Regions from separate parts of the Tardiphaga sp. 866_E4_N1_4 genome, predicted to be linked through region 2. Evidence: predicted binding sites of a transcription regulator. Region 2 holds the regulator's gene; each other region holds the start of a gene.
The links. The regulator PhoB, encoded in region 2, activates phosphate uptake and scavenging genes when phosphate is short. The targets are predictions, from matches to a motif close to TGTCATNNANCTGTCAT.

Region 1 (10,470 bases), 3.5 Mb from region 2:
CCGCCACCTATTGCACCCGCGATCGTGTTGCCGAGTGTACCAAGGTCGACAGACTTCGATGCACCACCAGCAACATTTCCGCCAATCGCGCCGCCAATCAGTTGAACGATAAGGTTGATCAGAAGGGCTGACATTTCGATTCTCCCGGTCCGGAAATCGTATGTACTTGCCGCGTGGACCAAAACGGCCGCACCGGAAAAGAGTATACGCACGGAAACCGAGAGTCACGCCGCGGTGCAATCAGTAGTGTCATTCAGAATGAGCGACGGTGGCTATCGCCTGACGATCGTCCCGGACTTCCCCACTAATCGTGCCAGCTGCTTGAAGCGGCTGCCGACGCGGTCGGCGACGAGATCGACCATGCGATGCTCGAAGACGAGCATCATCTTGCGATCCTTGGTGGCGAAATGCGTGGCGGGCAGCACGCCCGGCCGCGCCGCCGAAATGAGATGCGCGACCCTGAACAACGCGCCGAGCAAACGGGCGCGTTCGACCTGCGCCGGCGAGACAAGCGCGCGGACCAGCTCCGGGGGCTCGTTCTCGGCGCCGAATCCTGCGTAGCGGTAGTACACACAGAGCGCGAGGAATGCGCGACCGTGATGATCGACCGAGCCGAAATTGCCGTTCGTGATCAGACTGAGCGTCTGCTCGCCGCGATGATCCGGGTGAACGCGCCAGCCGATATCGGACAACAGACACGCCACTCGGCGCAGCCGACGATCCTCGTCGGTCTCTTTGAGCTTGGCGACACGGGCGAACCGATCACTCCAGTCGCTCAGCTCCTGTGCGTGGCGGGCCGAACGCGACAGTAACTCGTTCATCGTCTGCGCGGCACCGACCAGACCATCTTGCATGCGCTGTGCTTGCGGCAGCATTTCGTACAGCAAGCCTTCACGGACGCCATAGGTCGAGAACACGATAGTCTTCGGCTTGGCGGTGCGAATGACGTATTCAAGCACGAGCGCCGCGTAGACCAGCAGCGGCTGACGCTGTTCGGCGATGGCTTCGATGTTGGCAAGAATGTTGGCCGTTGCCAGCCGGCGCAAGCGGCGGACGAAATCGAGCGCTTCGGTGGCCGGGATCGAATAACCATGCATCACACGTAGCGGATAGCCGCTCTGGATGATGTGCAGCCGGGCAAGAGCACGCCAGGTGCCGCCGACCGCATAGAAATTGCGACCCACGCCCGCCTTAAGTTGCGCGACGTCAGCCAGCGCCAGCTTGACGATGCGTTCGGCCTTCTTCGGCGATTTTTGTGAGGCGTCCTGCAATGCGAGACTACCGAGCGGCAGCGTCACGCCCTGCCGGACCGCATTGCCTTTGACATCGATCAATTCGAGCGAACCGCCACCGAGATCGCCAACCAGGCCATCCGGCTTGTGCACGCCTGAAATTACGCCCAGCGCCGAGAGCTTCGCTTCGCGCGGCCCCGATATGATCTGGATCTCGCAGCCGCAGATTTTCTCGGCTGCTGCGATGAAGGCAGGTCCATTGCTCGCATCGCGCGCCGCAGCGGTCGCGATCGCGTAGACGCGACCGACCTTCATGACCCTGCACAGCGCACGGAAACGCCGAAGCGCCGTCAGCGCCTTGTCGACGGCGTCCTTGGCTAGCAGTCCAGTGCTCTGCACTTCGCGGCCGAGACCGCACAGCGCCTTTTCATTGAAGAGCGTGACAAGGCTTCGCGTCAGCGTCTCGTAGACCACGAGACGCACCGAGTTGGAGCCAATATCGATGACGGCGACGCTGGTCGCGCGTTGATTGGCACGCGCTACCACGTTGCTGGTTCCTTACGAGGATTGGTGACGCTCCGAACGGCGGGTGAGCCGGCGCGGGGATGATTTCTCAAGCGACTTTCCACGGCCAGACAGACTCGGATTCGTCATGAAGTAATTGTGCACATTGAAGGGTTCCTCGCCCTTCGCTGCCTTCATACGCGTTGACGACCCGTCCGGCAACAATTGCCAGCTCTGTTCCGTATCCTTGAGATTGGCCACCATGATCTGCTCAAGCACCTGGGTATGCACGGTGGGGTTCTGCAGCGGACACAGAACCTCGACGCGGCGATCCAGATTGCGGGGCATCATGTCAGCCGACGATATGTATATCGCCGCTTTCGGGCTCGGCAGGCCATTGCCCATACCGAAGCAATAGATTCGACCATGTTCAAGGAAGCGGCCGATGATCGACTTGACGCGAATGTTTTCGGACAGGCCGGGCACGCCCGGCCGCAGGCAGCAGATGCCACGCACGATCAGTTCAACGGATACACCGGCATTCGACGCCTCATAGAGCGCATCGATGATTTCCGGATCAACCAGCGAATTCATCTTGAGCCAGATCGCACCCGGCTTGCCGCTGCGGGCGAATGCCGCTTCACCGCGGATGTGTTCGAGCATGCGTCCACGCAAGGTCAGCGGCGATACGGCCATCTTCTCGATGTCGCTCGGCTCGGCATAACCGGTGATATAGTTGAACACGCGTGCGGCATCGCGACCGATGATCGGGTCGGATGTGAAATATGACAGATCGGTGTAAATGCGCGCTGTGACCGGATGATAGTTGCCGGTGCCGGTGTGCACATAGGTCGTGAGCGAGCCGCCCTCGCGGCGCACCACCAGCGACAGCTTGGCGTGGGTCTTCAATTCCAGGAAGCCATAGACCACCTGGACACCGGCGCGTTCGAGATCGCGCGCCCAGCGGATATTGGCCTCTTCGTCGAACCGCGCACGCAGCTCGACGAGCGCCGTTACCGACTTACCGGCTTCGGCGGCCTCGACCAGCGTGCGGACAATCGGCGAATTGTTGGAGGTGCGATAGAGCGTCTGCTTGATCGCCACCACGTCCGGATCGCGCGCAGCCTGCTGCAGGAATTGCACGACAACGTCGAAGGATTCATAGGGATGATGGACAATCAGGTCCTTCTGACGGATCGCGGCAAAGATGTCGCCGCCATGATCGCGGACACGTTCCGGATGACGCGGCACATAAGGCACGAACTCGAGATCGGGCCGATCGAGTCGCGTGAGCTGCGAAACCTCGTTCATGGCGAGGATGCCGTCGACCAGCAGGATTTCGTCATCCGAAGTCGCCAACGCGCGCTGCACGAAGGCACGCAGTTCTGCCGGCATGCTGGCTTCGATTTCGAGGCGGATCACCGATCCTCTGCGGCGACGCTTCAGCGCAGTCTCGAACAGCCGGACCAGATCCTCGGCCTCTTCTTCGACTTCGAGTTCACTGTCGCGGATGATGCGGAAGGCACCCTGCCCCTGAACAGTGTAGCCCGGGAATAGACGCGCGATGAACAGGCCGGTGGCCTGTTCCAGCGTGATCAGGCGGACCGCGCCGTCCTTGCCGGGGGTCGGCAGGCGGATGAAGCGATCAATCTTGCCGGGCATGCGGATCAGCGCATTCATCGTCTTGCCGTCGGACACCCGCGACAGATGCAGCGCGATGGTGAAGCCCAGACTCGGAATGAACGGGAACGGATGCGCCGGATCGATCGCCAGCGGCGTCAGCAGCGGGAAAATGTTGTGGAGGAAGTGGTCCTCGATCCAGGTCCGGTCGGCCTTGCTGACCTCCTTGCCGTCGAGCAGCACGATTCCGACATCGGCCAGCATGCCGCGCTGGTCGCGCCAGATCGCCTGCTGGTCGCTGCCGAGCTTGGAGACCGCGCTGTTGATCAGCACCAGTTGCTCGGCCGGGGTCAGGCCGTCCGGGCTGCGCTCGCTGATTCCCTCGCGGACCTGCGCCTTGATGCCGGCGACGCGGACCATGAAGAATTCATCAAGGTTGTTTGCGGAAATCGACAGGAAGCGGACGCGCTCCAGCGCCGGATGGCCCGGATTGACGGATTCCTCAAGAACGCGGCGATTGAAATGCAGCCAGGACAGCTCGCGATTGATGAAGCGCTCGGGACCCGACGCGACCACCTCTGCCGGCTTCGCTTCGCCCTTTTTCTCTTCAATAACAATCTCTTCTGCGGAGTCCATGAGGCAGCAATCCATCCAGTTCAAGCAGCGCTATAGTGCCGACAAATCACAGCGGACATTGCGTCAGTTGCGTGACGCTTCGATGACATTGAGGAACCTGCCTGCCGCGCCGTCAAGGCACGGTGTGACGCGCCGCGTTTGACGTCCAAGGCTTAAGTCAGGCGTCGCGCAGCAGTTCCGCAGCCAATGCACGGGTCACCGGCCGCCCAAGCCGGAGCGCCTCGCTATCCAGCAATTCCACCGTATGGCGGGCGGCGGCGAATGACCGCTCGATGCGGCTGGCCACATAGCTGACCACGCTCTCGTCGATGCTGAGCTGGCGATCGGCACAAAATTTCACGATCAGCGCCCGAAACAACCCGTCATCCGGCGGCAGCAAATTGACTACCGGGATCGCACGGAGCCGCGACCGCAGATCGCGCAACTCGACCTCCATGGCGGCCGGGGCGACCCGCGCCGTAATCAGCACATAGGCGTTGTCCTGACGTGCCAGATTAAGAAGGTGGAACAGCGCCCGCTCGTCGAAGGCACCGGCATTGAGATCCTCCACCACCAGTGCGTTGGTCACCAACTCAGCTGGAACCGTCGCAGCTGTCAGGCTGTGCGCCATGGTGGAGCGCGCGCCGGCCTCCTCGGCCCAGATCGCTGCCAGATGGCTCTTGCCGGACCCCTCCGGGCCGACAAGGAGCATGACCCGGTTCGGCCAGTCCGGCCAGCAGTCGATCAGTCCCAGCGCCTCGGCATTGGCCGGGCCCTCAAGGAAGTTGTCGCGGGACAGACTCTCCGCATGGGGCAGCGCGAACGCCAATTGACGGGGTTGGACGCGGGCGACCACGCAAATACTCCTGCCGGCTCGGCCGGCGAACGTCACGAATACCGGTTTACCGGGGCTCTTGACCGGGTTCGATGGTGCTCATGTGTCGCATCCACTCGACGAGATAGAAGGACACAGAGAGCAGCGTCAAGACGGTCACAAAGCCCATTAAAATCAAATCGTAAGGCGAGGATTTGAAACCAAATCCGAGAGCAGCAAGGACCAAGGCTGCGAACGCCACCTGCGCCACCGTATTGAGCTTTGACACCATCAGCGGCTTCATCGGGATCGGCTTGCCGAACAACCATGACACAATCACGGCGCCCACGATCATGATATCCCGCGACACCACGAGAATCACGATCCAACGCGGAACTGCCCCCCATATCCCCAGGGAGACATAGATCGAGACCAGCAGCGCCTTATCGGCCAAGGGGTCGAGCAGCGCACCGAGTTCGCTGGCCATGTTGAAACGCTTGGCGAGAAAGCCGTCCACGGCATCGCTGACCCCCGCAATCACGAAGATTGCAAAGGCGATTTCCATCTGGTTCGAGGCAATCGCCCAGACAATCACGGGCACCAGCAGGATACGCCCGAGGGTGATTAAATTGGGGATACTCACGCGGCGCTTCCCGGCTCCGGCCTGTTTCGCAATCCGAGCTTGGGGGCTCCGACCGGCTTACCGCCTACATAGTAATCGGGATAGCGTTTACGAGCCATTGCGCAGGCGGGGATTCCGACGTAACCAGCCGAAAATACACAGTTTCGCAGCTCCGGCAGGATACCCGGCATGACCGACCAGAAAAAAGGCCTCACTTACGCGGACGCGGGCGTCGATATCGATGCCGGCAACCGTCTGGTGGACCTCATCAAGCCGATGGTTCGCGCAACCGCCCGTGCCGGCGCTGACGCCGAGATCGGCGGCTTCGGCGGACTGTTCGACCTCAAGGCCGCCGGCTTCAAGGATCCGGTTCTCGTCGCCGCCACCGACGGCGTTGGCACCAAGGTCAAGATCGCTATCGAAGCCGGCATCCATAACGGCATAGGCATCGATCTCGTCGCCATGTCAGTCAACGACCTCGTGGTCCAGGGCGCCGAGCCGCTGTTCTTTCTCGACTACTTCGCCTGCGGCAAGCTCGACCCAGAAGCCACCGCCTCAATCGTCGCTGGCATCGCAGAGGGCTGCCGTGAATCCGGCTGCGCGCTGATCGGCGGCGAAACCGCCGAAATGCCCGGCCTCTACAAGGACGGCGACTACGACCTCGCCGGATTCTCGGTGGGTGCTGCGGAGCGCGGCACGCTGCTGCCGACCAAGGATATCGGCGTGGGCGATGCCGTCATCGGCATGGCCTCGTCTGGCGTCCATTCCAACGGCTTCTCGCTGGTCCGCAAGATTGTCGAGCGCACAGGCCTCTCTTACGCCGACAAAGCGCCGTTCTCGCCGGTGATGACGCTTGGCGGTGCGCTGCTGACCCCGACCCGGCTCTATGTGAAATCCTGCTTGCGCGCGATCCGCGAGACCGGCGCCGTGAAGGGCCTCGCGCATATCACTGGCGGCGGCTTCACCGACAACATCCCGCGCGTGCTGCCAAAGAACCTCGGCGTTCGCATCGACCTGCCCTCCCTCACCGTCCTGCCGGTGTTCAAGTGGCTAGCAAAGGAAGGCGATATCGCCGAACTCGAGCTGCTGCGCACGTTCAACTGCGGCGTCGGCATGATCGCCATCGTCAAGCGCGAAGCCGTGCAACAGGTGATGGACATCCTGCGCGAGGGCGGCGAGACCGTGTCGCTGCTCGGCGACGTCATCGAAGCTGAGGGCGACGAGCGCGTCGTCTATGACGGACATCTCGAACTCGACCTGTGAGGCCGTGATGCGTCGCGTCGCCATCCTGATTTCCGGCCGCGGGTCGAACATGACCGCATTGATCGAGGCCGCCGCCGCAGATGGCTTCCCGGCCGACATTGCGCTGGTGATTTCGAACAAGGCCGACGCTCCCGGCCTCGCCACTGCGCAGGCCAATGGCGTCAAGACGCTGGTGATCGAGAGCAAGCCGTTCGGCAAGGATCGCGCCGGCTTCGAGAAGCTGCTGCAGGCGACCCTCGACGAGCACAAGATCGAGCTGATCTGCCTCGGCGGCTTCATGCGCCTGTTCACGGCGGAATTCGTGCGACACTGGTACGGCCGGATGCTGAACATCCACCCGTCGCTGCTGCCGTCCTTCCCCGGCCTCGATCCGCACGGCCAGGCATTGCGCGCCGGCGTCAAGATTTCCGGCGCCACGGTGCATTTCGTCATTCCGGAGACCGATGCCGGCCCGATCGTGATGCAGGGCGCCGTGGCCGTGGCCGATAACGACACCCCCGACACCCTCGCCGCGCGCGTGCTCGACATCGAGCACAAGATCTATCCGCAGGCGTTACGACTGTTGGCCACCAACAGCGTCGGCATCACCGGCGACACCTGCACCACCAGTACCGGCGCCAGCGCCAGCCGCGACGACACGCTGATCTCGCCGACAGTGATCTAACGTTCGGGGTCGCACTGCCATGCAGTGCAGCCCGCAGGTCAGATTACGACGTCGTCCATATCGTTGATCCGCCGGGTTCTTCGCGTCGATTCCAGCGTCCCGTGTGCATCGAACGGCTTCACCACCGAGAAATCCAGACCGGTCGCCTCCTCGATCGCCACGATCGTGGTTTGAATCCTGCGCTTGCGCATTTCATCCACGGTGTACGGCTTCAATCCGGAGAACACCTTGGCCTCATACAGCGCCTGGACATACTGGGTCTGCCCAACGATGAACGCCGCCGCGGCGATCTTGGTCGTCGTCTTTTGCAGCACCGCCACTTTCCAGAACGAGAGCGGCACCTTCCACAGTCCGCCCTTGCGACCCTTGCCATAATAGGGATCGTCATCGCGATAGATCGGTCCGGTAAAAACCGTCAACCGCTTCTCGGAGGTCTGCGCCTTATCCAGCAGATAGTCCTCGAGATTGCCCCAGTCGATATCGTTGTAGCTTTGCACCTGCGGCGCTGCATTGGTGTAGTGGAACGTATCCTCGGAACCCGCTTGGGCTTCCTCAAGACGTTCCACATCGTCGGATAGTGCGCTCCAGCATGGATCGAGCAGACGGACCTGATGCCCCCGGCTGAATTGAACTGGATCGTTACCCTTGGCCTTTTCGTAGAAGGCACCGTCCGGCTGATACTCGTCCGCGATCCGCGCGTCGCGCCGCCACGTATCCTTTCGCTTACCGGGATGGATGAGTTTCCCCCCGGCAATGTTGACCGCCGTGATCAGTGGAAACTTGCGCTCTTCATGGATCACCGACGTAAAATGATGATAGGCCAGTTCATATCCCGAGCCATCCAGCAATGGCGCAACCTTGCCGGCGGCAAGCAGCGGTGCATAGATCGTCGCAAGATCGATGGGATTGCTCTTGAAGAACCCCGCATCATAGCCACGAACACCTGCCCAGCGTGACACTTGAAGCGGCTTACGGTCAGCCTCCAGAAGCGTCTCGCCAACCGATATGCCCTGGGACATCGGACTGAGGCCGAGCGACTTGTCGAGCCTGTCGAGAACGAGCCCTGCCTGCCGTTTTGCAAATCGTTCCTTTTCGAGCAGTGAAAAGATGGCACTGATCCGAATGCCTTCATTGGCGATCCATACCGGATCCTTGACGACTGCGCCGGGCTTGCTCGGCGCAGGAACCGCCTTGTGATGCAACGCCAGCACCTGCCACTGGTCATTCAGCACTGGCGCGCCCGAAGACCCCGGTTGCGTATCTGTCGAATAATGGATGAACTGACTAAGGTCGATCCCGACAGCCGAGGTTGGGTCAAGCGTGACGATCTGGCTGGCGCGGATCGCGATCTGCTTCGGCTCGCTGCCCGGATGCTGAATGATCGTGACCCATTCGTCATCGACTGCTTTGCCCGACAGCGGGATCAGCGGGAGCCGGCCGTAGCGATCGAGCGGTACGCCGTCATCCGACAACGGCGTAATCGCCACAAAGGTGATATCGAGTTCGGCGTTGGTATAGAATATTTCATGCGGACGCAGGTTGAAGCAGACCGGATCGCGCAACACGCCATCGATGTCGTGCTCGTAGCCGAACTCGGCCTCACACTGGCTCGCCTCGTCTTCGTCGCCAAGCACGTGATGATTGGTGAGCAACAGTCGTGGTCCGACCAAAAAGCCGGTGCCGTACCACGCCCCGCCGTCACTCGGCACTCTGATCCGGCACACGGCCGCCGCTGCACGCTTGCCCCGATCCAGAAAATTGATCGACAGCAGATCGCTTTCGCCGATGATACGCTCGAACGCATTGGGATCGCTGCGCGGCGCCTCGAGGAAATTCTTGCGGATAGCAAAACGATCATCTGCCTTGGCTCGGCTGCGTCGTTTGGCGCGCGCTGAAGGCGGCACATAACTCGAATCCGCCCTGGATATGATCTTCTCCAGCTGTGCGGACAGTGCCGTCGATGTCGTTGCAACAACGTCTTTCTGAGACTCACTCGCTTCGTGACCGGAATCCATTGCGCGTCCCCACAAACCGCCCAAAAAATGCATCGTCAACAAAGCGCCCGTACCAAGTCGGCACGGCGCGCGCTATCAAAGGTTGCATATTTGCCTGATCGTAACTTTTCCGCAACGAGGACAACGCATTTATTGTTCGGCAGGCGCCCCGAACTGTCATATCCCGGTCATCAACGGGGGACCGCTCAGTTCGCGAGCACCGGTCGCAGGACCATTGAAGACAATGCGAACGACGCAACACGTACTGCGTCGTTCACACCGGTTCGTTTAGCTGCGAACAAATTCCAGCAGATCCGGGTTGATCACATCCGCATGGGTGGTCAGCATGCCGTGCGGGAAGCCCGGATAGGTCTTCAGCGTGCCGTTCTTGAGCAGCTTCACCGTCAGTGGTGCAGCGTCGGCATAAGGCACGATCTGGTCATCATCGCCGTGCAAAACGAGCACCGGCACATCGATCGCCTTCAGGTCTTCGGTGAAGTCGGTTTCCGAAAATGCCTTGATGCAATCATAGTGCGCCTTGGCGCCGCCGATCATGCCCTGCCGCCACCAGTTGTCGATCACGCCCTGATAGACTTTCGCGCCCGGCCGGTTGAAGCCGTAGAATGGCCCGGCCGGGACATCGACGTAGAACTGCGCACGGTTGGCAACAAGCGCAGCACGGAAGCCGTCGAACACTTCGAGCGGCAGGCCGCCGGGATTGTTCTCGGTCTTGAGCATGATCGGCGGCACGGCGCTGACCAGCACCGCCTTGGCGACGCGTCCCTTCTTGGCACGCGCGACGTAACGCGCAACTTCGCCGCCGCCGGTGGAGTGACCGATATGCACGGCGTCCTTCAGATCCAGTTTGTCGGTGAGTTCGGCGACGTCGGCCGCATAGGTGTCCATCTCATTACCGGTCGCGGTCTGGCTGGAGCGACCATGGCCACGGCGGTCGTGCGCGATGACGCGATAGCCCTGATTGAGGAAGAACATCATCTGGTTGTCCCAGTCGTCCGCACTTAGGGGCCAGCCGTGATGAAACACGATCGGCTGCCCGGTGCCCCAATCCTTGTAGAAAATCTCGGTGCCGTCTTTGGTGGTGATGGTTCCCATGATCCAGACTCCTTTGAGTGGGTTGCGGG
Region 2 (10,470 bases):
TGTTGCTGTCGGCCCCGTCCATCATCATCGGCCTGTTCGTTTATGGTGCGGTGGTGGTTCCGATGGGCGGCTTCTCGGCTCTCGCCGGTTCGCTTGCGCTCGCCGTGATCGTGATCCCCGTTGTGGTTCGCACCACTGAAGATATGCTTGGTCTCGTGCCGAACCCGCTGCGCGAAGCGGCCTCGGCGCTCGGCCTGCCGCGCTCCCTGGTCATCAAGCGGATCGCCTATCGTGCAGCCCGCGCCGGTCTCATCACCGGCGTGCTGCTGGCGACGGCGCGTGTCGCCGGTGAAACGGCGCCGCTGCTGTTCACCGCGCTGAGCAACCAGTTCTTCAGCCTCGATCTCACCAAGACGATGGCCAACCTGCCGGTGACCATCAACAACTTCGTGCAGAGCCCCTACGAGTACTGGAAGCAGCTCGCCTGGAGCGGTGCCCTGATCATCACCTTGACCGTACTTGCCCTTAACATTGGCGCGCGCATTCTCGGCGCCGAGAGGACAGCAAAATGAGTGAGCTTTCTGTGTCGTCTGGCGTTCCTTCCGTCTCGATGCCGCCGCCGTCGGCCCTGCAGGGCGAGACCCGTCCCAAGGTCACCGTGCGCGACCTGAACTTCTACTATGGCGAACACCACGCCCTGAAGAAGATCAACCTGACGCTGATGGCGAACCGCGTGACTGCGTTCATCGGCCCGTCGGGCTGCGGCAAGTCCACGCTGCTGCGCATCTTCAACCGCATGTATGATCTGTATCCCGGCCAGCGCGCCGAAGGTCAGCTCATGCTCGATAACCAGAACATTCTGGATCCGAAGCTGGACCTCAACCTGCTGCGCGCCCGCGTCGGCATGGTGTTCCAGAAGCCGACTCCGTTCCCGATGACGATTTACGAAAACATCGCCTTCGGTATCCGCCTCTACGAAAAGATCTCCAAGTCCGAGATGGACGTGCGCGTCGAGAGGGCGCTGCGCGGCGGTGCGCTCTGGAACGAAGTCAAGGACAAGCTCAACGCGTCGGGCCTCAGCCTGTCGGGCGGTCAGCAGCAGCGCCTGTGCATCGCGCGCACCATCGCGGTTCGGCCGGAAGTGATCCTGTTCGACGAGCCGTGCTCGGCGCTGGATCCGATCTCGACCGCGAAGATCGAGGAGCTGATCGACGAGTTGAAGGATCAGTATACGATCGCGATCGTGACCCATAACATGCAGCAGGCTGCCCGCGTCTCCGACAGCACGGCCTTCATGTATCTCGGCGAGTTGATCGAGTTCGATCAGACCAACAAGATCTTCACGTCGCCGACCGACCGCCGTACCCAGGATTACATCACCGGCCGCTTCGGCTGACGCGACATATTCGCGGGAGGAATTTGAGATGGCTTTTGAACACACCACCAAGGCTTTCGACGACGATCTGCAGGAGCTGACCCGTCTCGTTGCCGAGATGGGTGGCCTCGCGGAACGGCAGATCGTCGAATCCGTCGATGCGCTGATCCGCCGGGACGTCGCGCTCGGTGCGCGCGTCGTCGCCACTGACTCCGAGATCGACCAGTTGCAGCGCACGATCGAAGAGCGCGCCGTGCTGACCATCGCCAAGCGCCAGCCAATGGCTGTCGATTTGCGCGAGATCGTCGGCGCGCTGCGCGTCGCCACCGATCTGGAACGCATCGGCGATCTCTCCAAGAATATCGGCAAGCGCGTCAATGCACTCGACAGCGACTTCCATCCGCTGAAGCTGATCCGCGGCCTCGAGCACATGACCGACCTCGTGACCACCCAGGTCAAGGCTGTGCTCGACGCCTATGCCGCACACGATCTGCCCGCCGCGATGACGGTGTGGAAGGGCGACGAGGAAATCGACGCGATCTGCACCTCGCTGTTCCGCGAACTCCTGACCTATATGATGGAAGACCCGCGTAATATTTCGTTCTGTATCCACCTGATGTTCTGCGCCAAGAATATCGAGCGGATCGGTGACCATGCCACCAATATTGCGGAAACCGTGTTCTACATGATCGAGGGCCAGCAGATCCTCGACAAGCGCCCGAAGGGCGACATGACCACATTCGCGAATACGCCGACGGCCTGAAGCATGATCAGGAAAAGTGGAAGCCAGTCTTCCGCAAGGATCATGATTTAAAGACTTGTCGGACGTCACTGAGGGTATTGATCAAGATGGCTGTGAATGCACGCATTCTGGTTGTGGAAGATGAAGAGGCACTAACGACGCTGCTTCGCTACAACCTCGACGCCGAAGGCTATGATGTTGAAACCGTCGCTCGCGGCGACGATGCCGACACCCGCTTGAAGGAGCGGGTGCCGGATCTCGTGGTGCTCGACTGGATGCTGCCGGGCCTGTCCGGCATCGAACTGTGCCGCCGCTTGCGCGCACGGCCCGAAACCAAGGCATTGCCGATCATCATGCTGACGGCGCGTGGCGAAGAGAGCGAGCGCGTTCGCGGTCTCGCCACCGGTGCCGACGACTACATCGTCAAGCCGTTCTCCGTGCCGGAGCTCCTGGCCCGCGTGAAGGGCCTGCTCCGTCGTGCAGCTCCCGAGCGTCTCGCTACCGTTTTGGCATTTGGCGACATCGAACTCGACCGTGATAAGCGCCGCGTCGTGCGCTCAAGCCGTCCGATCGATCTCGGTCCGACCGAATATCGCCTGCTGGAGTTCTTCCTGGAACATCCGGGCCGCGTGTTCAGCCGCGAGCAGTTGCTCGACAGCGTCTGGGGCCGCGACATCTATATCGACGAGCGCACCGTCGACGTGCATATCGGCCGCCTGCGCAAGCTGCTCAACCCCGCCGGTGAGCCCGATCCGATCCGCACCGTGCGCGGCGCCGGCTACGCGCTGGATGATCGGTTCGACAAGGCGGCGGAGTAGGTATCTTCCTTCTCCCCGCAAGCGGGGAGAGGTTAGAAGCCCCAAACAAAAAAATGCCCGGCTCATCGCCGGGCATTTTCATTTGGTTTAGATACTTTCCAGCTCAGCGCGTCGGCTTCGGCACCGCGCGGCGGCGGTCGCTGGCCGGCTGATAGGCGATGCGCGAGTGATGCGCGCAATAGGGGGCGCCGGCCAGGGCCTTGCCGCCGCAGAAATAGAAGTCCGCGCTCGACGGATCGCCGATCGGCCAATGGCAGGTGGCTTCGTTGAGTTCGACCAGCGACAGGCGCTGGCTGATCGGCACGATGTTGTCATAGGCGATCGGGTCGGGCTCGGCCTCGATCTCGTAGTTATGGGCCAATGCTGTGTTGCCACGGGCCATCGGGCGGGCGACGCGCACCATCTGCTGTGCCGGGCGCGCCTTGCGCTGCCGCGGAGCTGCCGAGGAGGGGCTCTTGGCACGGCCGGACAGGCCAAGGCGGTGCACCTTGCCGATCACGGCGTTGCGGGTCACGTTACCGAGTTCCGCAGCGATCTGGCTGGCGGAAAGGCCGCCTTCCCAGAGTTTCTTCAACTGTTCGACGCGATCGTCGGTCCATGTCATTACCGTCATCGCCGTTTTCCCTTCGTGAGCGCCGGCCTGACCGGGCAGCGCTGCGAGTTGAGACTTCAAAAATCCCTGCGGTCAGAATCCTTTAGCGCTCACCGGGCGCGAATTTCGCGTCCGGCTGTTACGCCGCACTGGATGTGTCAAAAGGATCTACCGCCGCACGAGATGTCGTATCCGACGAGGCAAAAGCTACAATATGCCGTGACTCGCGCGCAAGAGTCGGGCATGCCGCGTCCACATGCTTCTGCAAATAAAGCTGCAAAATCGGCTTTTTCTGCGACTCCGTGTGACTCGAAAGCCGCAGTGCGCGGTTGACAGTCTTCACAGCACACATAGAATAATGCCCACGTGCCGCCCGAGAAGGGCGGCACGTTTCGTTTCTAGGGTCCGTTGTTCGATTTCGCACAGTTGTCATCGACGCGGCCGCAGTCTTTTCGATCGGATCGGTTATGACCAGCAACGCAACGTCTTCGCCCCTCTCTCAGGCTCACTTGCTGCCTGTTTTCGCGCGTGCGGATGTCGCTTTCGAGCGCGGTGAAGGCGCGTGGCTGATTGGAACCGATGGCGAGCGCTATCTCGACTTCACCAGCGGCGTTGCCGTGAACGCGCTGGGCCATGCGCACCCACATATGGTCGCCGCATTGCAGGAGCAGGCCACCAAGCTCTGGCACATGTCGAACCTGTTCAAGAGCCCGGACGGCGAGCGCCTCGCCGCGCGGCTGTGCGAACAGAGCTTTGCCGACTTCGTGTTCTTCGCCAATTCGGGTGCGGAAGCGATGGAATGCGCGATCAAGGTGACCCGCCACTATCATTTCTCCAAGGGCCACCCCGAGCGCACGCGCATCATCACCTTCGAAGGCGCGTTCCATGGCCGCACCCTCGGCACGCTCGCAGCGACCGGCGCTGCCAAATATCTCGAAGGCTACGGCACGCCGCTCGACGGCTTCGATCAGTTGCCGCTCGGCGATATCGAAGCGGTGAAGAAGGCGATCGGTCCGAACACCGCCGGCATTCTCATCGAGCCGCTGCAGGGTGAGGGTGGCGTGCGTGCGCCGAGCAACGCGTTCTTCGGCGCGCTGCGCGAACTCTGCGACAAGAACGGCATCCTGCTGATCTTCGACGAAGTGCAGACCGGCATGGGCCGCACCGGCGAGTTGTTCGCCTATCAGCGCATCGGTGTGACGCCGGATGTCATGTCGCTGGCCAAGGCGCTCGGCGGCGGCTTCCCGATCGGTGCGTGCCTCGTCACGGCGGAAGCGGCCGAAGGCATGGCGCCCGGCTCCCATGGTTCGACCTTTGGCGGCAATCCGCTGGCGGTCGCTGCTGCGAATTCCGTGCTCGATATCATGCTGAAGCCCGGTTTCTTCGACCATGTGAAGAAGATGTCGCTGCTGCTCAAACAGAAACTCGCGGGCGTGGTCGACGGCCACCCTGATGTGCTCAGCGAAGTGCGCGGCGAAGGTCTGCTGATCGGCCTCAAGGCCGTGGTGCCGGCTGGTGATCTCGTGGCCGCATTGCGTGACGCGAAGCTGCTGACGGTTGGCGCCGGCGACAATGTCGTGCGCTTCCTGCCGCCGCTGATCGTCAGCGAGTCCGAGATCGAGCAGGCCGTGCAGCGGCTGGAACAGGCCTGCGTGGCCCTCGGTTCATCTGCCAAGACGCAGGGAGCCGCGTGATGAGCACGTCACCGCGGCACTTCCTCGATCTCACGGCCGTGCCGGCCAGCGAGTTGCGCAATATCATGAACGCGGCTGCCGCCATGAAGGCGAAGCTGAAAGGGCGGGATGGCTCGAATGCCGAGCCCGATCGTCCGCTCAAGAACAAGACGCTGGCGATGATCTTCGAGAAGCCCTCGACGCGCACCCGCGTATCGTTCGAGGTCGGCATGCGCCAGCTCGGCGGCGAAGTCGTGATGCTCACCGGCGCCGAAATGCAGCTCGGTCGCGGCGAGACCATTGCCGACACCGCACGCGTACTGTCGCGCTTCGTCGACATCATCATGATCCGCATCCTCAATCATGACTCGCTGATGGAGCTCGCGGAGAATGCGACGGTGCCGGTCATCAATGGCCTGACGCGGTTCTCGCATCCCTGCCAGGTGATGGCGGACGTGATGACCTATGAGGAGCACCGCGGCCCGATCAAGGGCCGCACCGTGGCCTGGACCGGCGACGACAACAATGTGCTGATGTCCTGGGCGCATGCGGCCGAGCGCTTCCAGTTCAAACTCAATATCGCGACACCGCCGCAGCTGTCGCCGAAGAAGCCGTTCAAGGACTGGGTCAAGGCGGCAAACGCGCCGATCACCTTCAGCGACGATCCCGATGCGATGGTGAAGGGCGTCGATTGCGTCGTCACCGACACCTGGGTGTCGATGGGCGACAAGGACGGCGAGACCCGCCATAACCTGTTGAAACCCTATCAGGTCAATGCGCGCCTGATGTCACTGGCCAAGCCGGACGCACTCTTCATGCATTGCTTGCCGGCGCATCGCGGCGAGGAGGTCACCGACGAGGTCATCGACGGTCCGCAGTCGGTGGTGTTCGACGAGGCCGAAAACCGTCTGCATGCGCAGAAGGGCATTCTGGCCTGGTGCCTCAACGCGGTGGCGTGAGGCGCGATCAGCGATCGAGTTCTGTCGCGGCCAGCTCGGCCACCTGAAAGTCGATGCTCGCCGGATCGTCGTCGCCGAGGAACCATGCGGCCGAGAGGCCGGTCCATGCCAGGACCCATTGCAGCAAGCGATAGCGATCGAGTTTGGCCGCGTCGCTGACGACCTCGACACGCCGCTGGAAACGGCCTGGCAAGGTTGAGACCGGGCGCGTGGGGTCCGAGAGATCCGGGTTGGTGAAAATGTTGGCGAAGTCGAAGCCGCGCTCGCCGATGATGTGCTTCGGATCGATGGCAAGCCAACCACGCTCCCCGAAGTCCAGCACATTGTCATGGTGGAGGTCGCCGTGCAGTACGGTCACCTCGCGCGGGTCGTCCAGCAAAGCGTTGGCCGTTTCGGAACAGCGACGTAACAGGCCGCCATGGGTCGCTGCGGCCGGCGCGAGTTCGCGGAACCAATGCTGCAGCGGTACCAGCGGAGGCGGCGATTTTTGCCTTGGCCGGTGCAACCGCGCCGCCACGGCGCACAGGATGCGCGAGGCTTCGTCGTCCTGTCCACCACGCGCCATGTCGGAGAGCGAGGCCGGCCCTTGTGCGCGTTCCATCAGCAACGCGTCGTCATGGCGGGCCAGAACCCGCGCGGCGCCGTCGCCGTCCCACCATTCCAGTACCGCGCTGCCGGCGCGTTCGTCCTCGCCCCTGGCCAGTTTCAGCATCGCCGGCTGGCCCCGATGCAGGACTGGCAGCAAATATCCGGCGTGGGAGGTAATGGCCGTGCCGTCCGGGACGAGGTGCCATCGCCTAAGGTAGGTTTCAAACATCGTTCGCTTATACTTGGTAGATATTTCATCCGAGCGGGGGCAAATCGTCGCCGGATGCCTTGTATTCGTTCGGACATTTGCCCCTTTGCGGGGTTTCGATTTCAGCTCCTCGCCCTTACATAGAGCGCCATGACCCCATCAAATCCAAATCTCCAGCCCGACGCCCCCATCCGCGCGCCGTCCTCCGTTCCGGTCGATGACGCGGTGCTGCCCTTCGAGGTTGCCCCGCTCGATCTGCGCGGGCGGCTGACGCGGCTTGGCCCGGCGCTCGACGAGCTGCTCGCCAAGCATGATTATCCCGCGCCGGTGGCCAAGCTGCTCGGCGAGGCCATCGTGCTGACCACGCTGCTCGGCTCCTCGCTGAAATTCGACGGCCGCTTCATCCTGCAGACCCAGACCGATGGTCCGGTGTCGCTGATGATCGTCGACTTCCGCGCGCCGGATAAAATGCGCGCCTATGCGCGGTTCGATGCCGAGCGCCTTTTGCCCGGTCTCGGCACCGCGGCGCTGCTCGGCAAGGGCCATCTGGCGATGACCGTCGATCAGGGGGCGGATATGAGCCGCTATCAGGGGCTCGTCGCGCTTGACGGCGGTACGCTGGAAGATGCCGCACATGAATACTTCCTGCGCTCCGAACAGATTCCGACCAAGGTGCGCCTCGCCGTCGGCGAGGAATGGCGCAGCGGCGAGGAAGGTGGCCCGACACATCGCTGGCGCGCCGGTGGCATGCTGCTGCAGTTCCTGCCAAAGGCGCCGGAGCGCGTGCAGCGCGACCTCCATGCCGGCGATGCGCCGGAGGGCGCGGAGGTGGATGCTGTGCCGGAAGATGACGCCTGGGTCGAGGGCCAGTCGCTGATTGGCACCGTCGAGGATGTCGAGCTGATCGATCCCGATCTGTCCGGCGAGCGGCTGCTGTATCGCCTGTTCCACGAGCGCGGCGTCCGCGTCTTCGCCTCATCGCCGCTGCGCGCGGAGTGTTCCTGCTCGCGCGATGCCGTGTCCGGCATGCTCAAGAGCTTCGAGCCGCAGGACCGCGCCGACATGGTCAAGGACGACAAGGTCGTCGTGACCTGCGAGTTCTGTTCGTCGGTGTATGAGTTCACACCGCAGGAAGCGGGCGTGGAATAGGCATTCGCCCGCGTCACGCCCCGCTGTCATTCCCCGGCACACCAATTGTTGCGGCGAGGAAACTCAATCCACACTCGTCATTCCGGGGCAGGACGGACCGCGAAGCGGACCGGACTGAGCCCGGAATCTCTAAGTGTTTTGCGGTGAACAGGTCGGGATTCCGGGTTCGCCTGCGCGAAGGCGCGCAGCCGCCCCGGAATGACGAACGTGGGACAAGCCCGCACCAAACATTTTTTCCTATCCTCGGTTGACAGCATCTCCATCAGGTTTATATTCCCCCTCGTCCTGCCCCACCGAGAGGGGCGATCGCGATCGTCACGTTCGCGGGGTGGGATGCGGTGGACGCCGGAGATGCGGCGTCACGCGGTTCATGGGGGAACGTCTGTCTTCGGGCAGGACGGATCTGCGCCAGCACTGCCACTGGCAAGGAGACGGCCGACCTTGAGATGGAAAGAGCCCTGGACAGTGTGACGGACGACCAAATCGAAACGCGTTCGGCCAAGAGCTTGAGGCTACCCTGTCCCTCCGCCCTGGGACACTAATTTTGGTGATGGGGCCGTTCGCCAAGGCAGATGTGCAGGCAACCGAAAAAACACCGCAGGCGGAACGTCGGGCAATCGCTCGGCGCCTCCGAAAGTCCTGATGCACACTACTCTGCGGAAGACCGCATTCGCATCAGGCCCAAGGGTGCAACGGGCACCCGGCGTTCCGCACGCCCTCTCACAGGGGGCGGGAATGCAAGCAACGACGGCGCCCCCGCGCCGCAAACAATGGGGGCGATGACGCATGTCTGAAGGACAGTGGCTGTTTGACAGTTGAATCTGCGATGAGGCCGTAGGATGGGTAGAGCGCAGGCGCATCTTGCGCCGGAGCGAAACCCATCACCAACATCAACATACGGTGGTGATGATGGGTTTCGCGAAGACGCTCTACCCATCCTACATTTCTACGGCGGTCGCCTAATTCAGCACGCGCTTTCCGTCCGGTCCGTCCAGCGAAAACAGCGGCACGTCGATCTCGAACGGCTCGCCGGTATCGGTCACCATCTGATAGGTGCCTTCCATGAAGCCGGACGTTGTCGGCAGCGGCACACGCGATGTGTATTCGAAGCGTTCGCCGGGGCCGAGCACGGGCTGCTCGCCGACGACGCCTTCGCCGCGCACTTCCTGCATGCGGCCGGATGCATCGGTGATGATCCAGTGCCGGGTCTTCAACTGCACGGTCTCTTTGCCGGCATTGGTGATGACGACCGTATAGGACCAGAAGAACTGTCGCTTCTCCTGCGACGAGCTTTCAGGCATGAAATTCGGTTCGACGGTGACTTCGATCTGTCGTGTTATGGCGCGGTACATGGCGGTGTCATCGTTCAAAATGCGTCGCAAGCATAGCGAAAAACACGTTACCGGCCAAATCCAGGGAAAATCGGCGTGGAGTGCTGCGCGGAACGGCGGCAACCCATCGCGGTTTCAACATAGTTACCCCATAATCGATCCCTGATTTGGCTATGACGTGACGGATCGCCCCATGCAGATGGCCTGCGTGGTGTGGGGCGGTCGATTTTCATCATGCGACGATTTCCGTTGAGCGGTGCTGAATGACCTCTGTTGCCGACCCGATTGCCGGCCTGCCCCACGCAGATGCGTCCTCCCACGTGTCCGCGTCGCGCGCCTCGACGCGTGCCGATGCCGTGTCGTTTCCCGTCGCAGGCACCGAACGCGAATTGCGCCTCGATCTGTTTCGCGGGCTGGCGCTGTGGCTGATCTTCATCGATCACCTGCCGCCGAATATCCTGACCTGGCTGACGATCCGTAATTACGGTTTCAGCGACGCCACCGAGATCTTCATCTTCATCTCCGGCTATACCGCCGCTTTCGTCTATGGCCGCGCGATGCAGGAGCAGGGCACGCTGGTGGCCAGCGCGCGCATCTTCAAGCGCGTCTGGCAGATCTATGTCGCCCACGTCTTCCTGTTCACGATCTTCCTCGCGGAAATCTCCTATGTTGCGACGCGGTTCGAGAACCCGCTTTATTCCGAGGAAATGGGGATTCTCGATTTTCTCAAACAGCCCGACGTGACCATCGTTCAGGCGCTGTTACTGAAATTTCGCCCGGTCAACATGGACGTGTTGCCGCTCTATATCGTCCTCATGCTGTTCCTGCCGCCGATCCTCTGGCTGATGCGGCGCCGCGCCGATCTCACGCTGGCGCTGTCGGTCGGTCTTTATGCGCTGACCTGGGAATTCGACCTGCATCTGACCGCCTACCCGAATGGCGTCTGGGCCTTCAATCCGTTCGCCTGGCAGTTGCTGTTCGTGTTTGGCGCCTGGTGCGCACTGGGCGGCGCCGTCAGGATGTCGCGGATACTGTCGTCCAACATCACGCTATGGCTCTGCGTGGCCTATCTTCTGGCGGCGTTCTGGGTGACGC
Region 3 (10,470 bases), 3.1 Mb from region 2:
TTGTTGTCTTGCTCGGCGCCGTATTCTACGGCCTGAACAATACATCGATGAATCCGGGCGACGCGACGAAGACCGCATCCCAATCCGCCCCCGCGACGCAGGACAGCACGCCAAAGGCGCCGGCGCCAACCAACAATGTCGCGGATTCCTATTCGAAGCCGCCAGTAGCTCCCGGCGTGCGGGATGTGACGCCGACCAATAATCAGCCCGGCGTCACCACCGGTGCGGCACCTGCGAGATCGCAGGCCCCTCAATCGGCTCCGACCGGCACCGAGATCGACAGCTCGAAGGGCGGCGCGCCGAAGTAACGGCGCGACGGGCAGACAAAGCTGCGGACAGCAATGTCCGCGGCTTTGTCGCGCGTGGACTATGCGGTCACCTGGCGCAGGAATGTGCGCTCTTCCGCCAGAATGAACTGGTGCTCCTCGGCCGAAGCAAAATTCGCAACGCCGTCCGCGTCGCTCCGCAGTCTGGCGCGATACGCCTCATAGGCCGCGAGACTCGGAAACGAGATCAGGCCGAATGCGACGTTGTTCGTTCCTTCATGGGGCATCCAATAGCCCTGCAGATCGCCACCGCATTTGGGAATAATCGTCAGCCAGCGCTTGGCATAGGCCTCGAACAATGTGCGTTTGAACGGATCGATCTGATAGCGAATGAAGACAGTGATCGTCATGGCGGCTCCCTCTGTAGATGCCTGGATATAGCCGCTTGATCGACTGTAATACTTCGATTAGCGTCGAAGTATGAAAGCAGGTCCGGACATCGCCATGGTCGCCGCACTTGTTGGCGACCCTGCACGCGCCAATATGCTGACGGCGCTGATGACGGGCCGTGCGCTGACCGCGAGCGAACTCGCCCAGGAAGCCGGGATTACGGCACCGACCGCGAGTTCACACCTTTCCAAACTCGAAGCAGGCGGCTTGATCGAGCCGGAAAAACAAGGGCGCCATCGCTATTATCGCCTCACCGGTCCCGATGTCGCCGGAGTGCTGGAAGGTCTGGCCGGCTTGGCAGCCCGCGCCGGCCATCTCCGCGTTCGCACCGGGCCGAAAGAACCCGCATTGCGCCGCGCACGGATTTGCTACGACCATCTCGCCGGCGATCTCGGCGTGCAGATGCTCGACAGTATGCGGGCACAGAAGCTGATCCGGCAGACCGAGCGGGTCATCGAACTCACGACCCAGGGCAGCCGGTTCGTTACTGAAGAATTGAGGATCGATCCGGCGACGCTGACTCATCCGCGCCGGCCGGTCTGCAAGGCCTGCCTCGACTGGAGCGAGCGGCGCCATCATCTGGCCGGCACACTCGGCGCCGCCATCATGACCTCATTCACTGCCATGAAATGGGCGGCCAGAGACCCCTCGCCCGGCAGCCGCGTAGTGCATTTCACCCGTAGCGGTGAGAAGCGTTTCGAGGCATTGTTCGGCACCACCGGCGACGCCATCCGGAAAACGTGAAGACGCCGGCTTACCTTCGCCGCAATGCAGCCCGAAACCGCGCCGGACCTTCCTTCTCCCGGAGCCCCCGATGAACCGCCTGCTGCTCACTGCGCTGATTGCAACCCTGCCGTTCACCTCATCGCAAGCGGCCGAGCCTCCTGCGGCACGCGAGCCCTACGGCATCGGCCTCGAAGGTTTCCCCTATCCCTACCCCGTCAATATGCTGCCGCTGGTCAATGACGGCGAACAGCTGCGCATGGCCTATATGGACGTGCCATCGACCAAGCCCAATGGTCGAACCGTCATACTGCTGCACGGCCGCAATTTTCCATCGAGCTACTGGGCGCCGGTGATCGGTACGTTGAACGAGGCAGGTTACCGCGTCGTGGTCCCCGACCAGATCGGCTTCGGCAAATCATCGAAGCCATCAGGCGATCTGCATTTCGACACCCTCGCCCGTAACACCGTCGCGCTGATGGATCACCTTGGGATCGCGAAATTCGACATCGTGGCGCATTCGCTGGGCGGCATGTTGAGCGTGCGCATTGCCCGCGCTTATCCCGATCGCATCGATCACCTGCTGCTCGCGGCGCCGATCGGACTGGAAGACTATCGGCTCTATGTGCCACCGACGCCGACTGAGAAGATCCTGGAGAACGAAGACAAGCTGACGGCGGAAGGTTACCGCAAACAGCTCGAGGTGAACTATTCGCTGAAGATGCAGCCCGACCAGGTAACTCCCTTCATCGACGCGCGTTTCAACATCAAGGGGTCGCCGGAATATCCGCGCTGGCTGCGCGCCTTCGTCAGTTCGGCGCAGATGATCTATCGCGAACCCGTGGTCCACGAAATTCCGCTCATCGCCCTGCCGACCCTGTTCATCATGGGCGCCGACGATCACAACGCACCGGGCAAGCCGAATGCGCCGGAAGCGTTGCGGCCGAAGATGGGCCAGAATGCCGATCTGGCCAAGGCGCTGGCGGCGAAGATGCCGAACGCGAAGGCCGAGTTGCTTCCGGACGCGGGCCATATCGTGTTTCTCGATGCACCGGCCAAATTCAACGAATTGATGCTGGGCTTCCTCGCGGCGAAGTAGCAACTGCCGCGCACTGCTACGCGGATATCCCGAAACATTCATGCTGTATTCAGATCGAATCGGCTTAATCGTGCTGTGCAGCGTTGATCCCCAGCAATTTTCTTGCCCGTAAGAGTCCTGCAGCGGGTGATGCGATGCCATCATTATTCTCTGCGCCGCATCGCGGCACCATCGAGGGAGAACACGAATGAAGACGATCTTTGCTGCGGCTCTGTTCGCCGTCAGCGTCGGAGGCCTTAGTGCCGCCAATGCAATGCCACTGGCACCACTCAGCGCAGCCGAGACGGCTGGCGTAATCCAGGTCGCTCAAGGCTGTGGCCCCGGCTATGCCCGCGGTCCCTATGGCGGTTGTCGTCCGATGTTCCGTGGTCCGCCGCCGCGTGGCCCGGGTTACTGCCCCCCCGGCTTTTTCCGCAATCCCTACGGCCGCTGCATCCGCCGCTGGTGATCGCTGCACAATCCTGACGACGAAGACCCCGCCTATGGCGGGGTTTTTTGTTGCCCACGCGCCGGTTACAGCCGTCACACGAAGATGACAGAATGGCACTTCGCTATTCTGGAGATCGTCATGTCGCGCGCTTTGCGTCGTCTCATACTGGCCGGGCTGCTCGGCCTCTCATCGCTGACGACCGGCCGCGCCGACACCATCGCACTGCCCGAGCCGCAGCTGGGTCCGCGGCCGTTCTATCTCGTCGACAAGATGAAAGACGGCCCGCTGAAGGCAAAGCTCAGCACCTGCACCGGGCCGTTTCGCAAGAGCGATTTCTCCATCGCCCATCGCGGCGCGCCACTGCAATTCCCCGAGCACAGCCGCGAGTCCTATCTCGCTGCGGCGCGCATGGGCGCCGGCGTGATCGAATGCGACGTGACCTTTACGAAGGACCGCCAGTTGGTCTGCCGGCATTCGCAATGCGACCTGCATACGACCACCAATATTCTCTCGGTGCCGGCGCTGGCGAATAAATGCACGCAGCCCTTCAGCCCTGCCGATCCCGCCACCGGCAGGAAGGCGTCGGCGAAATGCTGTACCAGCGACATCACGCTGGCGGAGTTCAGGACGCTGACAGCGAAGATGGATGCCGCCAACACATCGGCGACCACCGTTGCCGACTATCAGAACGGTACGCCGCGCTGGCGCACTGACCTTTATGCCAGCTCGGGCACACTGATGACCCATGCCGAGAGCATCGCGCTGATCAAAAGCCTCGGTGCCAAATTCACGCCCGAGCTGAAGGCGCCGGAAGTGCCGATGCCGTTCGACGGCGATTACAGCCAGGAGAAATACGCGACCCAGATGCTCGACGAGTATCGCGCCGCCGGCATTCCGCCTGGTGACGTATTTGCCCAGAGCTTCGATCTCAACGACATCAAGTTCTGGATCCGCACCGCGTCGGACTTTGGCACACAGGCGGTTTATCTCGACGGCCGCTATGAAACACCCGGCTTCGATCACATGCGCGCGGAAACGTGGAAGCCGTCCATGGCCGAACTCAAGGCTGCCGGCGTCAAGATCCTCGCGCCGCCGATCTACATGCTGCTGACGCTTGATGGCACCAACAAGATCGTGCCCTCCCCTTATGCCAAGGCAGCGCGCGACGCCGGGCTCGATCTGATCACCTGGTCGCTGGAGCGCGACGGGCCGCTCGCAAACGGCGGCGGTTTCTTCCATCGCTCGATCAAACCCGCCATCGATCGCGAGGGCGACACGCTGACGGTGCTGGACGTGCTGGCGAGAGACGTCGGCGTGCGCGGTGTGTTTTCCGACTGGCCGGCGACGACCACGTTCTATGCGAGCTGCATGGGGCTGCGCTGACGCAGAGCGCTATTTGGCGTCGCTGTCATAGACGAATTTCGGCATCTCCAGCTTCAGCCGGATTGCCAGCAGGCGGAATACTAAACCGGTCACGGCGGCGACCAGCGTCACGAGATCGGGACTGAATCCGTATTTGATGCCGCCGATACAGAGAAGCCCCGTGACGATCGACACGCTGGCATAGAGTTCGGCGCGAAACAGCAGGGGCACGTCGTTGCACAGCACGTCGCGGAGCACGCCGCCGACGCAGCCGGTGATCATGCCGGCCACCACGACGATCAGCAGCGGCTGATCCATGGCGAGGGCGATGTTGCAGCCCATGATGGTGAAGACCACGAGGCCGATGGCATCGAGCACCAGAAACAGCGCGTGAAAACGATGCACGACCCGTGCGAGCCCGATGGTCAGCAGCGCAGCGCCGCCGGTCAGCAGCAGGAGATACGGGCTCTTCACCCACCACAGCGGGTAGTGCCCGAGCAGCATGTCGCGCACCGAACCACCGCCCAGCGCCGTGATGCAACCGAGCATGGCGACGCCAAGCCAATCCATCTTGCGTCGCCCGGCCGCCAGCGCAGCCGTCATCGCCTCGGCAATGAGCGCGATCATGGCGAGCGGAAACAGCAGGGCTTCGGTATGGGGCATGGGACTCGTCGGCAGCGGATGACGGCGACCTGTAACACAAATCCGTGCATGCGGTGACCGGCGGCGGACAAATCCCCGCCATCTTCCTGAGCCTCCATCACAACCTCACAGCAGGAGGTGTCATGACCCGTCTGTTTCTCACTTTCCCCATTCTACTCATGGCTGGCGCGGCCTTGGCGGAGGACGCGCGGCTGTCCATGCCCTATTACGGCAGCGCCACCATGAATGCCGATGACAGTCTGGTGCTGCATTTCACCCGCACGGTGGACGGCAAGCCGGCTGACGGCTCGCAGACCTTTGCCCCCGGTGATCGCAGCTATGACAACGTGCGTCGCCACCTGAGCGGCATTGAACCCGGCCAGACCAAACCGCTGACGCCCTGGAGAGACTGAGCGTCAGCACAAACGGGCTTGCCCTACCAGTACCGGCGGCGCCAGTAACGACGGCGGACCCGATAACGGCGACGCCAGCCCCAATGCCGGCGGCGATAGCCCCAGAACCGGCGACGCCGCCAGCCGCGGCGACGCCACTGGACTTGCTCGGGCTGGAGACGATCGACGTCGTCCTGCGACGCCACCGCAGGCTGCGGTTCGTTGCCCGGTTTGTGGTTGTCGAGCGGATTGGTCGGCAGCAGCGGCGCGGCCTGAGCCTGCGTGATGGCCTGAGCGGCCAAGCCGACGCCCGCGGCAAAGCCGAAGGCGATCTTCAGAAAATGACGGCGTTCCATCGCGATCCCTCCTGATATCCGTGAGGGCATCAGGATCGGACCAGCGGCATGAATGGAAACTGAATGCGCGCGGGAACTCGCACATTCAGCATCTCGCCGTTATCGAAAACCTGCAACGAGCCCGACCACCTGACCATCGAGGCCGTTGAAACCATGATATCCCCGCGCCTCGCAGGGATCGCCGTCGTTACGTCCGCCGCTCAGCCACGCCACGCGGGCGCGCCCGGCCGACCATTTCACGAAGGGATCGACGCCCGCCGGCGCGGTAAACTTGCAGCCGTCATTGCGATGATGGATGACCAGCGTGCGCGGCAATGCCGAGGGCGAGCCGACGATCGACATCACATTGCTGCCGCCACCCGACTCCGCACTGAGAAAGCCCGAGGTCAGCACCAGCGCATCCGGCCGCGCGCCGCGCGCAATCCCCTAGGCGGCACGCTGCGTGCCGCGGCTGGTGGCCACCACCGTCACCGGACGCTTGATCGCGGCCATGTATTGCACCGCGCTGGACAGATCAGTCCCCGCATCGACCACCAGCACCGCCAGCCCGCGCGCCGCATAGGCGCTGCGGGTTCGCACGAGCTGATTGCCCTTCAGCCCGTTGATCTCGCCATGTTCGCCCGGATTGATGGCACCGCTGCCGCCCGGCATCAGGATCACGCTCGCGCGCGGCGATGCGGGTTTGATCAGCACCGCGCGTGAGCCGCCGATGGTGACGGTCTCGTCGGCGAGAGCGCCGGTGCTCGCGAGGCCAACGAGCATGGCAAGAATGCTGAAGATCCGGCTACGGGCTTTCATCATCATGCGCATCCTCGCAGGTCCTTGTCAGAGACGAATGCTACCACAAAGAAAGGACATCAACGTCGACCGCTATGGCGTCATTGATGAACCTGGTCCCCTCACAACGGCATATTGTCGTGCTTCTTCATCGGCACTTCCAAATGCTTGTCCTTCAGCATTGCCAGCGCGCGGGCGATGCGCTTGCGGGTGGAGTGCGGCATGATCACGTCGTCGATATAGCCGCGTTCGGCGGCCACAAACGGCGACAGGAAGCGGTCTTCATATTCCTTGGTGCGCGCAGCGATCTTCTCGGCATCGCCGATATCCTGGCGAAAAATGATTTCCACCGCGCCCTTGGCGCCCATCACGGCGATCTGTGCGGTGGGCCAGGCGTAGTTCATATCGGCGCCGATTTCCTTCGAGGCCATCACGTCGAACGCGCCGCCATAGGCTTTTCGCGTGATCACCGTGACGAGCGGCACCGTGCACTGGCTGTACGCGAACAGCAGTTTTGCGCCGTGCTTGATCAGGCCGCCATATTCCTGCGCGGTGCCCGGCAGAAAGCCCGGCACATCGACAAACGTCACGATCGGGATGTTGAAGGCATCGCAAAAGCGCACGAAGCGCGCGGCCTTTCGCGAGGCGTCGGAATCCAGCACGCCGGCCAGCACCATCGGCTGGTTGGCGACGAAGCCGACGGTCTTGCCGGCGATGCGGCCGAAACCGGTGACGATGTTCTTGGCAAACGTCTCCGCGATCTCGAAGAAGTCGCCCTCGTCCACCACCTTGAGGATCAATTCCTTGATGTCGTAGGGCTTGTTCGGATTGTCGGGGATCAAGGTATCCAGCGAGTAATCGACGCGCTCGATGTCATCAAAGCTGGGCCATTCCGGAACGCCGGCAGTGTTGTTGCTGGGCAAGAAGTCGATCAGCCGGCGCATCTGCAACAGCGTCTCGACGTCGTTCTCGAAGGCGCCGTCGGCGATCGAGGAGCGCGTCGCGTGCACGCTGGCGCCGCCGAGTTCTTCGGCCGTGACCACCTCATTGGTGACGGTCTTCACAACATCGGGGCCGGTGACGAACATATAGCTGGTGTTCTTCACCATGAAGATGAAGTCAGTCATGGCCGGCGAATAAACGTCACCGCCGGCGCAGGGTCCCATGATGACCGAGATCTGCGGGATCACGCCCGAGGCCTGGACGTTGCGGCGGAACACGTAGGAGTAACCCGCGAGCGCCGCGACACCTTCCTGGATGCGCGCGCCGCCGGCGTCATAGAGGCCGATGATCGGCGCCCGCGCCTTCATCGCCATATCCTGCAGCTTGGTGATCTTGAGCGCGTGGGTCTCGGACAGCGAACCGCCGAACACGGTGAAATCCTTGGCGAAGACGAAGGTCTTGCGACCGTTGACGGTGCCCCAGCCGGTGACGACGCCGTCACCGGGAATCTTGGACTTTTCCATGCCAAATTCCACGGAGCGGTGTTCGACGAACATGTCGAATTCCTCGAACGACCCCTTGTCGAGCAAAAGCTCGATGCGCTCGCGGGCGGTCAGCTTGCCCTTGCTGTGCTGCGACTCGATCCGCGTCTCGCCGCCGCCCAGTTTGGCGCCTGCGCGACGCGCTTCGAGGGTGTCCAGGATGTCTTTCATGTGCTCCAGCCCGTCAATGTCACGTGTTATCGCCCGCGGCAGCCGCGGGGTTTGGGCGAGGTTCTAGCATGGGGTTTTGAGCGGTGGAAACGCCCATCAGGAAGGGTTGAATCCCCCAAAATCGCATGGCGCCGGCGGCGATCCTGCCTATATCCGGATCAGACAAGGGAGAGCGCCGGATGACCAATATCGTGATCAATGAAAACAGTGGCGCAGCCACGGGTGGCGTGCGTGACCTGCTGCGCTGGGAAGGCGCGGCGCTGTTTGTCGGAATGACGCTGTTCTACTGGATCTCGGGCGCGCCCTGGCAGATCTATGCCCTGTTTTTCTTCGTCCCGGACCTCAGCATGCTGGCCTATCTGGCCGGCCCGCGGATCGGCGCAGGGGTCTATAATCTGGTGCACGCGACCATCGCGCCGCTGCTGCTCGCGCTCGCCGGTATCGCCACCGCCGAGCCGATCGCCGGTTCGATCGCACTGGTCTGGTTCGCCCATATCGGCTTCGACCGCGCGCTTGGCTACGGCCTCAAATACGACGCCGGTTTCCGCTTCACCCATCTCGGCCGCATCGGCAAGGATGCGACCGCACCGGCCACGGCGGAAAATCCGACCACCGGCAACCCGATCAAGGCTGCCTGACGCGTCGGCCTCACGGCTCGCCGGGCTTGAACGGCGCTTCCTTGCCGGGCGGTGTGCTCTCCTCGGCCATCGCCAGCAACATCGCTACCATCACGTAATTGCCGGCCACGGCCGTGAGATCGACGATCTGCTGATCGTTGAAGATCTTCCTGGCACGCGCATAGGTCGCGTCGGAGACCTTGTGCGTGCCCGTCAGCTCGGTGACGAAGTCGTACACCGTCGCCTCGTCTTCAGCCATGTTCGCCGGCCGCTTGTTGGCCTTGAGATCGGCGATGATATCGGGCGACAACCCCGCCTTCTGCGCGAGCGGCGCATGCGCGAACATTCGACCTGCGAGCGCCATTGCCGGCCGATGATGATGATCGCAAATTCGTTGAGCTTGACGGGAACGGACGTATCCCAGCGCAGATAGGCGAACAGATCGAACAGCTTTTGCCCGAGCACCGGGCTGCGCATCATCGGATTATAGGGACCGGCGAGCCCCACGCTTGAGACCTTCATCACCTGCTCGCCGAGCGGCTTCTGCCTGGCGTCGAGCTGATCCATGGTGAGCTGCGGAAAACGCGGCTCCTTGCTGGTGGCAGGCTGGGCAAACATGGTGGCGGCAAACCAGCCGCTGGCTGCTGCAACTGCAAGCGACGACAGTCCGATGGACGACATCCAGAGCGTCGATTTCATGATTTCCTCCGTGAGCTTTTTCTTGTTCACGAAGGCTAGTTCAACGGGCATGACAGCGCCAGTTCCGGAGCGTCCCAGAACGATCGCCTCGCCCCGCAGGACGCGCGGAGCTCAGTGACCGCTCATCACCAGCGTCTTGACGGGAAGCAACAACGCCTGGATCCGCAGCAACATCGCGTGGACGACCCCAACGGCATCGACGGCATGAAGCGCCAGCCACCTGAAAGAACCGATCCCCTTCGCGGCGATGGCGTCATGATTGCTGGTATAGGCATTGACGATACAGCTACTGCCGGGCGTCACGCTGTCGAGACCGCCCTGATAGATTGGCTCCAGGAATGTGAGGATGGTACCCGGCGCGCGGACTTGCTGCGCTTCCACCAACTGCTCGCCGCCGCGAAACTGACCGGCCGCGATATAGTTCTGGACGCCGGTCACCACCATCGGGATGACGGTCCACGGCTTCGAAATACAGGTCGCCTCGGCAACCATGCCCACCTTCATCACCTGCGCTTCGATCTGCCCAAATCCTGCAGAGAGCACGCGGCCCGCATTCTCCGGAATGAGAATGCCCGCTGATCGCATGACGGGATTGACGACATCGCCGACGCGAAGCGTGAACTGCTCGACGCGCCCGTCCACGCCTGCGCGAATGAACGTCTTGTCGAGATCGACTTGTGCCTCCGCAAGTGCCGCCTGCGCGCTCGCCTTCTCCGCCGGCAGCAGCGCGGAGATACGCGTCATCGCGGATTGTCGCGCGGCCATGGCTGCATCAAGCGCGCCCTGGCGGCCGGTCAGCAGCACCTCGAGTTTCTCGATATCACGTTGCGGCACCATACCAGGATTGCGCTTCTGCAGCTCACGCTTGGTATCGAGTTCGTCCGAGGTCTGCTGATAGGAACCCTTGGCCTCCTGCGCTTGTCCTTCGGCCTTCAGAATATCGGCCTGCGCCGCCAGCATGGCCGCATCGACCTCGGCAATCTTGCGCCGCGCGGTCTCCAT

Region 1: a site for PhoB is predicted at 4,064-4,080, ahead of AB8B20_RS06060 (RNA degradosome polyphosphate kinase). Genes of this name have one in related genera too.
Region 3: a site for PhoB is predicted at 3,060-3,076, ahead of AB8B20_RS07605 (glycerophosphodiester phosphodiesterase family protein). Genes of this name have one in related genera too.

Annotation. Positions count from the first base shown of each region.
Region 1 is NZ_CP197242.1:1,204,376-1,214,845, forward strand. Features, by position in the region: gene AB8B20_RS06050 (hypothetical protein) at 1-134, opposite strand, end outside; gene ppx (exopolyphosphatase) at 273-1,778, opposite strand; gene AB8B20_RS06060 (RNA degradosome polyphosphate kinase) at 1,791-3,992, opposite strand; gene AB8B20_RS06065 (DnaA ATPase domain-containing protein) at 4,150-4,827, opposite strand; gene AB8B20_RS06070 (CDP-alcohol phosphatidyltransferase family protein) at 4,874-5,428, opposite strand; gene purM (phosphoribosylformylglycinamidine cyclo-ligase) at 5,597-6,670, shown strand; gene purN (phosphoribosylglycinamide formyltransferase) at 6,642-7,334, shown strand; gene AB8B20_RS06085 (DNA/RNA non-specific endonuclease) at 7,373-9,349, opposite strand; gene AB8B20_RS06090 (alpha/beta fold hydrolase) at 9,617-10,441, opposite strand.
Region 2 is NZ_CP197242.1:4,658,969-4,669,438, forward strand. Features, by position in the region: gene pstA (phosphate ABC transporter permease PstA) at 1-512, shown strand, start outside; gene pstB (phosphate ABC transporter ATP-binding protein PstB) at 509-1,336, shown strand; gene phoU (phosphate signaling complex protein PhoU) at 1,365-2,078, shown strand; gene phoB (phosphate regulon transcriptional regulator PhoB) at 2,171-2,875, shown strand; gene AB8B20_RS22530 (GcrA family cell cycle regulator) at 2,979-3,488, opposite strand; gene AB8B20_RS22535 (aspartate aminotransferase family protein) at 3,935-5,161, shown strand; gene argF (ornithine carbamoyltransferase) at 5,161-6,099, shown strand; gene AB8B20_RS22545 (aminoglycoside phosphotransferase family protein) at 6,107-6,916, opposite strand; gene AB8B20_RS22550 (Hsp33 family molecular chaperone) at 7,046-8,044, shown strand; gene apaG (Co2+/Mg2+ efflux protein ApaG) at 9,004-9,396, opposite strand; gene opgC (OpgC domain-containing protein) at 9,639-10,470, shown strand, end outside.
Region 3 is NZ_CP197242.1:1,527,536-1,538,005, forward strand. Features, by position in the region: gene AB8B20_RS07580 (hypothetical protein) at 1-308, shown strand, start outside; gene AB8B20_RS07585 (NIPSNAP family protein) at 368-676, opposite strand; gene AB8B20_RS07590 (ArsR/SmtB family transcription factor) at 747-1,460, shown strand; gene AB8B20_RS07595 (alpha/beta fold hydrolase) at 1,531-2,538, shown strand; gene AB8B20_RS07600 (GCG_CRPN prefix-to-repeats domain-containing protein) at 2,726-2,986, shown strand; gene AB8B20_RS07605 (glycerophosphodiester phosphodiesterase family protein) at 3,107-4,351, shown strand; gene AB8B20_RS07610 (trimeric intracellular cation channel family protein) at 4,361-4,993, opposite strand; gene AB8B20_RS07615 (hypothetical protein) at 5,116-5,385, shown strand; gene AB8B20_RS07620 (twin-arginine translocation (Tat)) at 5,409-5,720, opposite strand; gene AB8B20_RS07625 (hypothetical protein) at 5,820-6,113, opposite strand; gene AB8B20_RS07630 (hypothetical protein) at 6,147-6,521, opposite strand; gene AB8B20_RS07635 (acyl-CoA carboxylase subunit beta) at 6,620-8,152, opposite strand; gene AB8B20_RS07640 (DUF4260 domain-containing protein) at 8,332-8,790, shown strand; gene AB8B20_RS07645 (hypothetical protein) at 8,801-9,007, opposite strand; gene AB8B20_RS07650 (hypothetical protein) at 8,983-9,468, opposite strand; gene AB8B20_RS07655 (HlyD family secretion protein) at 9,580-10,470, opposite strand, start outside.